DNA from 2 places in the Schumannella sp. GW821-FHT10F01 genome. Region 1 is predicted to be linked to the other one. Evidence: predicted binding sites of a transcription regulator. Region 1 holds the regulator's gene; the other holds the start of a gene.
What was found. The regulator HspR, encoded in region 1, represses chaperone genes until heat shock. The targets are predictions, from matches to a motif close to AAGTTGAGTCNNNNNGACTCAACTT.
Positions count from the first base shown of each region.

Region 2: AC1RSJ_RS03515 (Hsp20/alpha crystallin family protein) is a predicted target of HspR. The motif match lies at 1,284-1,308, and genes of this name have one in related genera.

Region 1 covers NZ_JBXASM010000005.1:145,439-149,033, reverse strand. The annotation lists gene dnaK (molecular chaperone DnaK) at 1-40, shown strand, start outside; gene AC1RSJ_RS08030 (nucleotide exchange factor GrpE) at 43-660, shown strand; gene AC1RSJ_RS08025 (DnaJ C-terminal domain-containing protein) at 753-1,739, shown strand; gene AC1RSJ_RS08020 (heat shock protein transcriptional repressor HspR) at 1,745-2,188, shown strand; gene nikE (nickel ABC transporter ATP-binding protein NikE) at 2,344-3,595, opposite strand, start outside.
Region 2 covers NZ_JBXASM010000002.1:105,473-109,067, reverse strand. The annotation lists gene AC1RSJ_RS03520 (FAD-dependent oxidoreductase) at 1-1,127, shown strand, start outside; gene AC1RSJ_RS03515 (Hsp20/alpha crystallin family protein) at 1,321-1,737, shown strand; gene AC1RSJ_RS03510 (hypothetical protein) at 1,905-2,327, shown strand; gene AC1RSJ_RS03505 (YdeI/OmpD-associated family protein) at 2,397-2,972, shown strand; gene AC1RSJ_RS03500 (NADP-dependent isocitrate dehydrogenase) at 3,039-3,595, opposite strand, start outside.

The sequences.
Region 1 (3,595 bases):
CGACGCCGAGATCGTCGACGACGAGGAGCCGAAGAAGTAGTCATGACGGACTCGAATGAGGGCGACCAGAGCGAGCCGGAGCAGACGGACGGTGAGCGTCCCGACATCCAGGACAAGCGCAAGATCGACCCCGAGACCGGCGAGCCGCGCGGGGCGGCACCGGGGGACACCTCGGATGCCGCGCCCGCGGACGGCGATGGGCTGAGCGAGGACGACCTCGCGCTGCTCGCCGACGCGGAGCGCGACCTCGTGGGCGAGTACCGCGAGCGCGCCGCGCGGGCGGAGGCCGAGCTGGTCAACTTCCGCACCCGCGTCGAGCGGGATCGGCAGGCCAACCGCGAGGCGGTCATCGCCGAGGTGATCCGGTCGCTGCTGCCGGCGATCGACGACCTCGACCGCGCCGAGAAGCACGGCGATCTCGGCGACGACTCGCCGCTCGCGATCGTCGCGCAGAAGCTCCGCGGCGGGTTCGACCGCTACGGGCTGCGTCGCGTCGGCGAGGTCGGCGAGGTGTTCGATCCGAAGCTGCACGAGGCGCTCGTGCGCATCCCGACCCCGGACGCGACGGAGAACACGGTCGCCGACGTCATCGAGGTGGGCTACGCGCTCGGCGAGCGGCTGATCCGCGCCGCGAAGGTCGCGGTGGCGGCGCCCGAGTGATCGAGGCACGCACGACGGGGCGCCGGCTGGTCCGGCGCCCCGTTCCGCGGCATCCGGCGATGCCGCATCCTGAACTCAGGAGGAGGTGAGAGATGGCCAGTCAGGACTGGTTCGACAAGGACTTCTACGCCGTGCTCGGTGTGAAGAAGGATGCGACCGAGGCGGAGATCAAGAAGATCTACCGCAAGCTGGCGCGCCAGTTCCACCCCGACTCCAACCCCGGCGACGCATCGGCGGAGGCGCGGTTCAAGGAGATCAGCGAGGCCTACACGGTGCTCTCCGACAAGCAGCAGCGCACCGAGTACGACCAGATCCGCGCGATGGGATCGGGCGCCCGCTTCACCTCCGGCGGCGCCGGCGGCCCGGGCGGGTTCGAGGACGTCTTCGGCGGGATGTTCGGGCAGGGCGGCCGCGGCGGCCGTGCCCAGTACTCCTCCTCCGACTTCAACGACGTGTTCGGCGGCCTGTTCGGCAACAGCGGCGCGGGCTTCCAGCCCTCCGGCGGCTTCCGCGGCTACGGCGGACCGACCCGCGGGCGCGACGTGAGCGCGAGCACGGAGCTCGACTTCGCGACCGCCATCGCGGGCGAGACCGTCACGCTGCAGACCGGCGGCCGCGGCGGCACGAAGGTGAAGATCCCCGCGGGCGTCGCCGACGGCCAGAAGATCCGCCTCAAGGGCAAGGGCGAGTCCAGCCCCGACGGCGGCGAGTCCGGCGACCTGGTGATCACCGTCACGGTGCGCAAGCATCCGGTGTTCGAGCGCGACGGCCTCAACCTCCGCGTCGACGTGCCCGTCACGTTCGCGGAGGCCGCCCTCGGCGCCACGATCGAGGTGCCGACGCTCGGCGGGGCGCCGGTGCGGCTCCGCGTCGCGCCGGGCACGCCGAGCGGACGGGTGCTGCGCGTCAAGGGGCGCGGTGTGGCGACCGCGAAGGGCACCGGCGACCTGCTCGCCACGGTGCAGATCACGGTGCCGGCGACGCTGAGCGACGACGCGCGCGCGAAGCTCGAGGAGCTGGTGGCCGCGCTGCCGGCCGAGAACCCGCGCGACGACCTGCTCGCGAAGGCGGGGAGCTGATCCGGATGCAGGACCGCATGCCCCAGCCGCCGTTCGACGAGGACTCGCCCGTGCTGGCGATCGCCGTCGCGGCCGAGCTGGCAGGCATGCACCCGCAGACGCTCCGGCAGTACGACCGGCTCGGGCTCGTCAGCCCGCGCCGCACGGCCGGGCAGTCGCGGCGCTACTCGATGCGCGACGTCGTGCAGCTGCGCGAGATCGCGCGGCTCAGCGCCGAGGGGCTCAACCTCGAGGGCATCCGCCGCATCCTCGAGCTCGAGAACAGCAACGCGGAGCTGCGCGCCCGGGTGCGCGAGCTGGAGTCGGCGCTCGCCGACGAGCTGCTCGCGCGCCCCGGCCGCCGCGTGTTCGCCGCGGGGGAGTCGGGCGACGTGGTGAGCCTGCGCGCCGGCACCCGGGTGAAGAAGTCGAACGCGGTCGTGGTGTGGAGGCCGTTCGGCCCCCGCTGACCCCCTCCACTCCGATGGCTGAGCAGCGCGCGCTGGCGCGCGTACCGAAGCCCGATGCCTGCAGTCGCGGGGCTTCGATACGGCCCTCGTTCCTCGGGCCTGCTCAGCCGCCGGAGTCCGGCTGACTCCTCAGCCGCCGGAGTCCGGCTGCCTCCTCAGCCGGCAGCGCTCGCTTCGGCACGGCCGAAGATGCCGCGCCCCGGCACCGCCTCGAGCAGCCGCTGCGTGTAGTCGTGCTGCGGGTCGGCGAACAGGTCGCGCGCGGCCCCCGTCTCGACCAGCCGCCCGTGCTGCAGCACCGACACGTGGTCGGCGATCTGCTCCACGAGCCCGAGGTCGTGCGAGATGAACACGTAGGTCAGCCCGTGCTCGCGGCGCAGGGCGAAGAGCAGCTCCACGATCTGCGACTGCACGGTCACGTCGAGCGCCGACGTCGGCTCGTCGAGCACGAGCACCCGGGGCGCGACGACCAGCGCGCGGGCGAGCGCGACGCGCTGCCGCTGCCCGCCGGAGAGCTCGAGGGCGGTCTTGCGCAGCAGCGACGGCGACAGGGCGACGGCGTCGAGCGCCTCCCGCACCCGCGCCTCCCGCTCGCGGCGGTCCGGGCGCTCGCCGGCGGCGACCAGGAGCGGCTCGGCGATGATCCGATCGACGCCGAAGCGCGGATCGACCGCGGCGAGCGGGTTCTGGTAGACGAGCTGCAGCTCCGCGGCCCGGCGGTTCCAGCGCTCGGGGGTCGTCGGCAGCTGGCGTCCCAGCACGGTGACCGCGCCGGTGTCGTACGAGGTGAGTCCCGCGACGATCCGCGCGAGCGTCGTCTTGCCGGACCCGGACTCGCCCACGATCGCGTGGACCGACCCCTCCGTCACGTCGAGCGACACGCTGTCGAGGGCGGTGACGGCTGTGCCGGCCGAGCCGCGGGCCGGGAAGGTCTTGCCGAGCTCGTGCACCCGCACGACGGTGCCGGCCTCGTCCGCGTCGACCGCGCGGAGGTGGGCGTAGCGCTGCGGCGCGGCCGCCGGCACGTCAGAGAACAGCTGCACGGTGTACTCGTGCGCCGGCTCGGCGATGACGTGCTCGACCGGGCGGTTCTCGAGCAGCACGCCGTCGCGCAGCACCGCCACGTGATCGCTGCGCTCGGAGGCGAGCGCCAGGTCGTGCGTGATGAACAGCACGCCGAGCCCGCGCTCGCGGCGCAGTTCGTCGAGCAGGTCGAGGATGCGCTTCTGCACCGTGACGTCGAGCGCGCTCGTCGGCTCGTCGGCGATGAGGAACGCCGGATCCGCCGCGATCGACATGGCGATGAGCACGCGCTGCAGCTGCCCGCCCGAGAGCTCGTGCGGGTAGGAGCGGAGGCGCGCGCCGGGGTCCGCGATCCCGACCCGCTCGAGCAGCTCGGCGGCGCGA
Region 2 (3,595 bases), on a different contig from region 1:
GGTGGGGAGGCCTGCCGCTGCTGCTGCCGCTCGTGCTCGTGCTCGGGCTGCTCGTCGTGACCCGCATCCGGCACGTGCTGGTCGTCGCGGTGTTCCTCGTGGTCGCGATCGGCGCGCGCGCCGTCCAGTCGGCCGCGAGCGGCTTCCCGGTGCTCGATCCGGTCTTCCTCGCGCTCATCGGGCCGAGCGTGTTCCTCGCGTTCTTCATGCTCACCGAGCCGCTGACGCTGCCGCCGCGACGCTGGCAGCAGGTGGTCGTCGCGGTCGTGGTGGGCCTCGTGCCGGTCGCCCTGCCGTTCGCCCTGACCGGCCCCGACCTCGGCGTCATCACGCCGCAGCTCAACCTCTCGGCGCCGGAGTCGGCGCTGCTGATCGGCAACGTCGTCGCGGCCGTCCTGGCGCGCCGCCGCGGCATCCGCCTCGTCTACGCCGGGCGCCGGCAGCTCACGCCGACCGCGTGGGAGTTCGAGTTCACGCCGCGCGAGCCAGTGCGGTTCCGCCCCGGCCAGTACCTCGAGCTGACGGTGCCGCACCGGGCCGATGACCGCGGCCGCCGACGCACCTTCAGCATCGCCTCCGCCCCGGGTGCGGCGGGCGCGACGGCGCCGGTGCGGCTCGGACTCCGCGTGCCCGCCGAGCGCTCGTCGAGCTTCAAGCAGCGCCTGCTCGAGCTCGAGGAGGGCGCCGTGCTCGGCGCGACCGGCGTCGCCGGCGACTTCCTGCTGCCCGCCGACGCGTCCCGCCCGGTGCTGCTCGTCGCCGGCGGCATCGGCGTGACGCCGTTCGTCTCGCAGCTCGAGCACGACCGCATCGCGGGCATCACCCGCGACACGGTCGTCGTCTACTCGGTGTCGTCGACCGACGACATCGCCTACGCGGTCGAGCTCGGCCGCAGCGGCGCGCGCGTGCTGCTCGTCGCGCCGGAGCCCCTGAAGCGGATGCCGGAGCACTGGACCTGGCTCGGCGCGGGACCGCTCACGGCCGACCGCCTGCTCGAGGCGGTGCCGGACGCCCGCGGCCGCACCGCGTACCTCTCGGGCCCGCCCGCGCTCATCGCCGCGCTGCGTCCCGCGCTGCGCCGCGCGGGCGTCCGCCGCGTGCACACGGACGCCTTCATCGGCTACTGACCTCCGGACTCGCCGCGCGCACGCGGGTGGCGACTGCGCACCATCGTGAGTACGCGGTCGCCACGACGGTGCGCACTCGGCATCGGCTGCGTTCGCCCTGCGCGAGCACGGCCCCCGATCGTTAGCACTCGCCGACCCCGAGTGCTAATTTGATCGCAGTTGAGTCAAGGCGACTCAAGTCAGGAGTCCACCCATGATCACCTACCCCGAGGCCGTGCGCTCCATGCGCCGCATGCCCGCCGACGCCTACCGTGACGGCGACCACTACGTCCTCGCCGTCGAGCTCCCGGGCGTCGACCCGGCCAGCATCGACCTCGGCGTCGACGGCCAGCTGCTCACCGTCAAGGCCGAGCGCGCCGCCCGTCCCGCCGACGGCGCGACCTGGATCACCCGCGAGCGCTGGAGCGGCAGCGTCGAGCGCCGCTTCACCCTCGGCCGCACGATCGACACCGCCGCCATCTCGGCGAGCTACGAGAACGGCGTGCTCAGCGTCGTCATCCCGGTGAGCGAGGCCGCGAAGCCGCGCAGGGTCGAGATCGCGACCGGCACCCCCGTCGAGACCGCACCGGTGGAGACCGCCGCCCCGGCCCCCGAGGCCGCCGCGGCCTGACCCGGACGCCGGACGGCTCCCCTGCCGCCGGCGCCCCGCCGCCGCTCCCTCCGGCCGCACCCGCGCGGATGCGCACCCACGAGGCCCGGACGCCCCCACGTCCGGGCCTCGTCGCATGCCCAGACTCCCTCGGTACGCTCGAGCCACCGACCCACCGAGGAGCCCCCGTGATCGCCACCCGACTCCCCGCCGCACTCGCCGGCGCCGTGCTCGTCGTCGCCCTCGCCGGATGCAGCGCGCTCGCCCCCGACGGCAAGGTGCAGTCCTGCGCGACCCTGGCCGGCAAGCTGCCGGACGTGTCGGCGCAGCTGCAGTCCGCCGCCGACAGCGTGCAGACCGATCCGGCCGCCGCGGTGCAGGACCTGAAGGACGCGAAGTCGACGTTCGACGCGACCGTCGCCGACCTGAAGAACGCCGAGATCAAGAGCTCGGCCGAGTCCGCGTCCACCTCGCTCGGCGACCTGACGACGAAGCTCGAGGCGGTCGCCGCCGACCCGACGACGGCGGATCCGGCGGCGCTCCAGACGGCGTTCGAGACCACCAGGACCCAGTTCTCGGCGCTCGCGGACACCTGCAGCAAGCTGGAGTGACGCAGGCCGGGTGATGCCGCTCGCGCACCGTCCCGTCACCGGGTCGGACCCCGCCGCTAGCCTGGCGCCGTGGTCGCCTTCGCCGACAAGCCGCTGCTCCGCTTCACCGACCCCGCGGACTGGGAGCGGTTCCTCGAGCAGGACCCGCCGGACGGCGGGGTGCGCCTCATCCTGCTGAAGAAGGCGGCGACCATCCCCGGCATCCGCTACCCGGAGGCGCTCGACGTGGCCCTCTGCTTCGGCTGGATCGACGGCCAGGTCGCCCGGCACGATGACGACGCGGTCGAGCAGGCGTTCACCCCGCGCCGCCGCGCCAGCCCGTGGTCGCAGATCAACCGCGAGCACGTCGAGCGGCTCATCGCGGCCGGGCGGATGCGCGACGCCGGCCACGCGGAGATCGACCGGGCGAAGGCGGACGGCCGCTGGGATGCCGCCTACCGCGTGAAGGACGCGCCGGTGCCGCCGGAGCTGCAGGCGGCGCTCGACGCGCGTCCGGCCGCCGCGGCCGCGTTCGCGACCCTGAGGTCGACGGTCCGCTGGGCGCTGATCTTCCGGGTCGGGCAGCTCAAGAAGCCGGAGTCGCGCGAGCGCCGCGCCGAGCTCTACGCCACCCGGCTCGCGGCGGGCGAGGACCCGCTGGCCTGACCGGTGACGCGGAGGAGCCCCGGACGCCGTCGGCGTCCGGGGCTCCTGCGACCGCATCCCGGAGGGTCAGCCCAGGCGCGCGCTGAGGTTCGCGTCGAGCGTGGCGAGGAAGTCCTCGGTGGTCTGCCACTCCTGGTCGGGACCGACGAGCATCGCGAGGTCCTTCGTCATCTTGCCGCTCTCGACGGTCTTGACGACGACGTCCTCGAGGGTGGTCGAGAAGTCGATGAGCGCCTGGTTGCCGTCGAGTGTGCCGCGGTGCGCGAGGCCGCGCGTCCAGGCGTAGATCGAGGCGATCGGGTTGGTCGACGTGGGCTTGCCGGCCTGGTGCTGCCGGTAGTGGCGGGTGACCGTGCCGTGCGCGGCCTCCGCCTCGACGACCTTGCCGTCGGGCGTGGTCAGCACCGAGGTCATGAGGCCGAGCGAGCCGAAGCCCTGCGCGACGGTGTCCGACTGCACATCGCCGTCGTAGTTCTTGCAGGCCCAGACGTAGCCGCCCTCCCACTTCAGGGCCGAGGCGACCATGTCGTCGATGAGGCGGTGCTCGTAGGTGATGCCGGCGGCCGCGAACTGCTCGGCGTACTCGGCGTCGAAGACCTCCTGGAACAGGTCCTTGAAGCGGC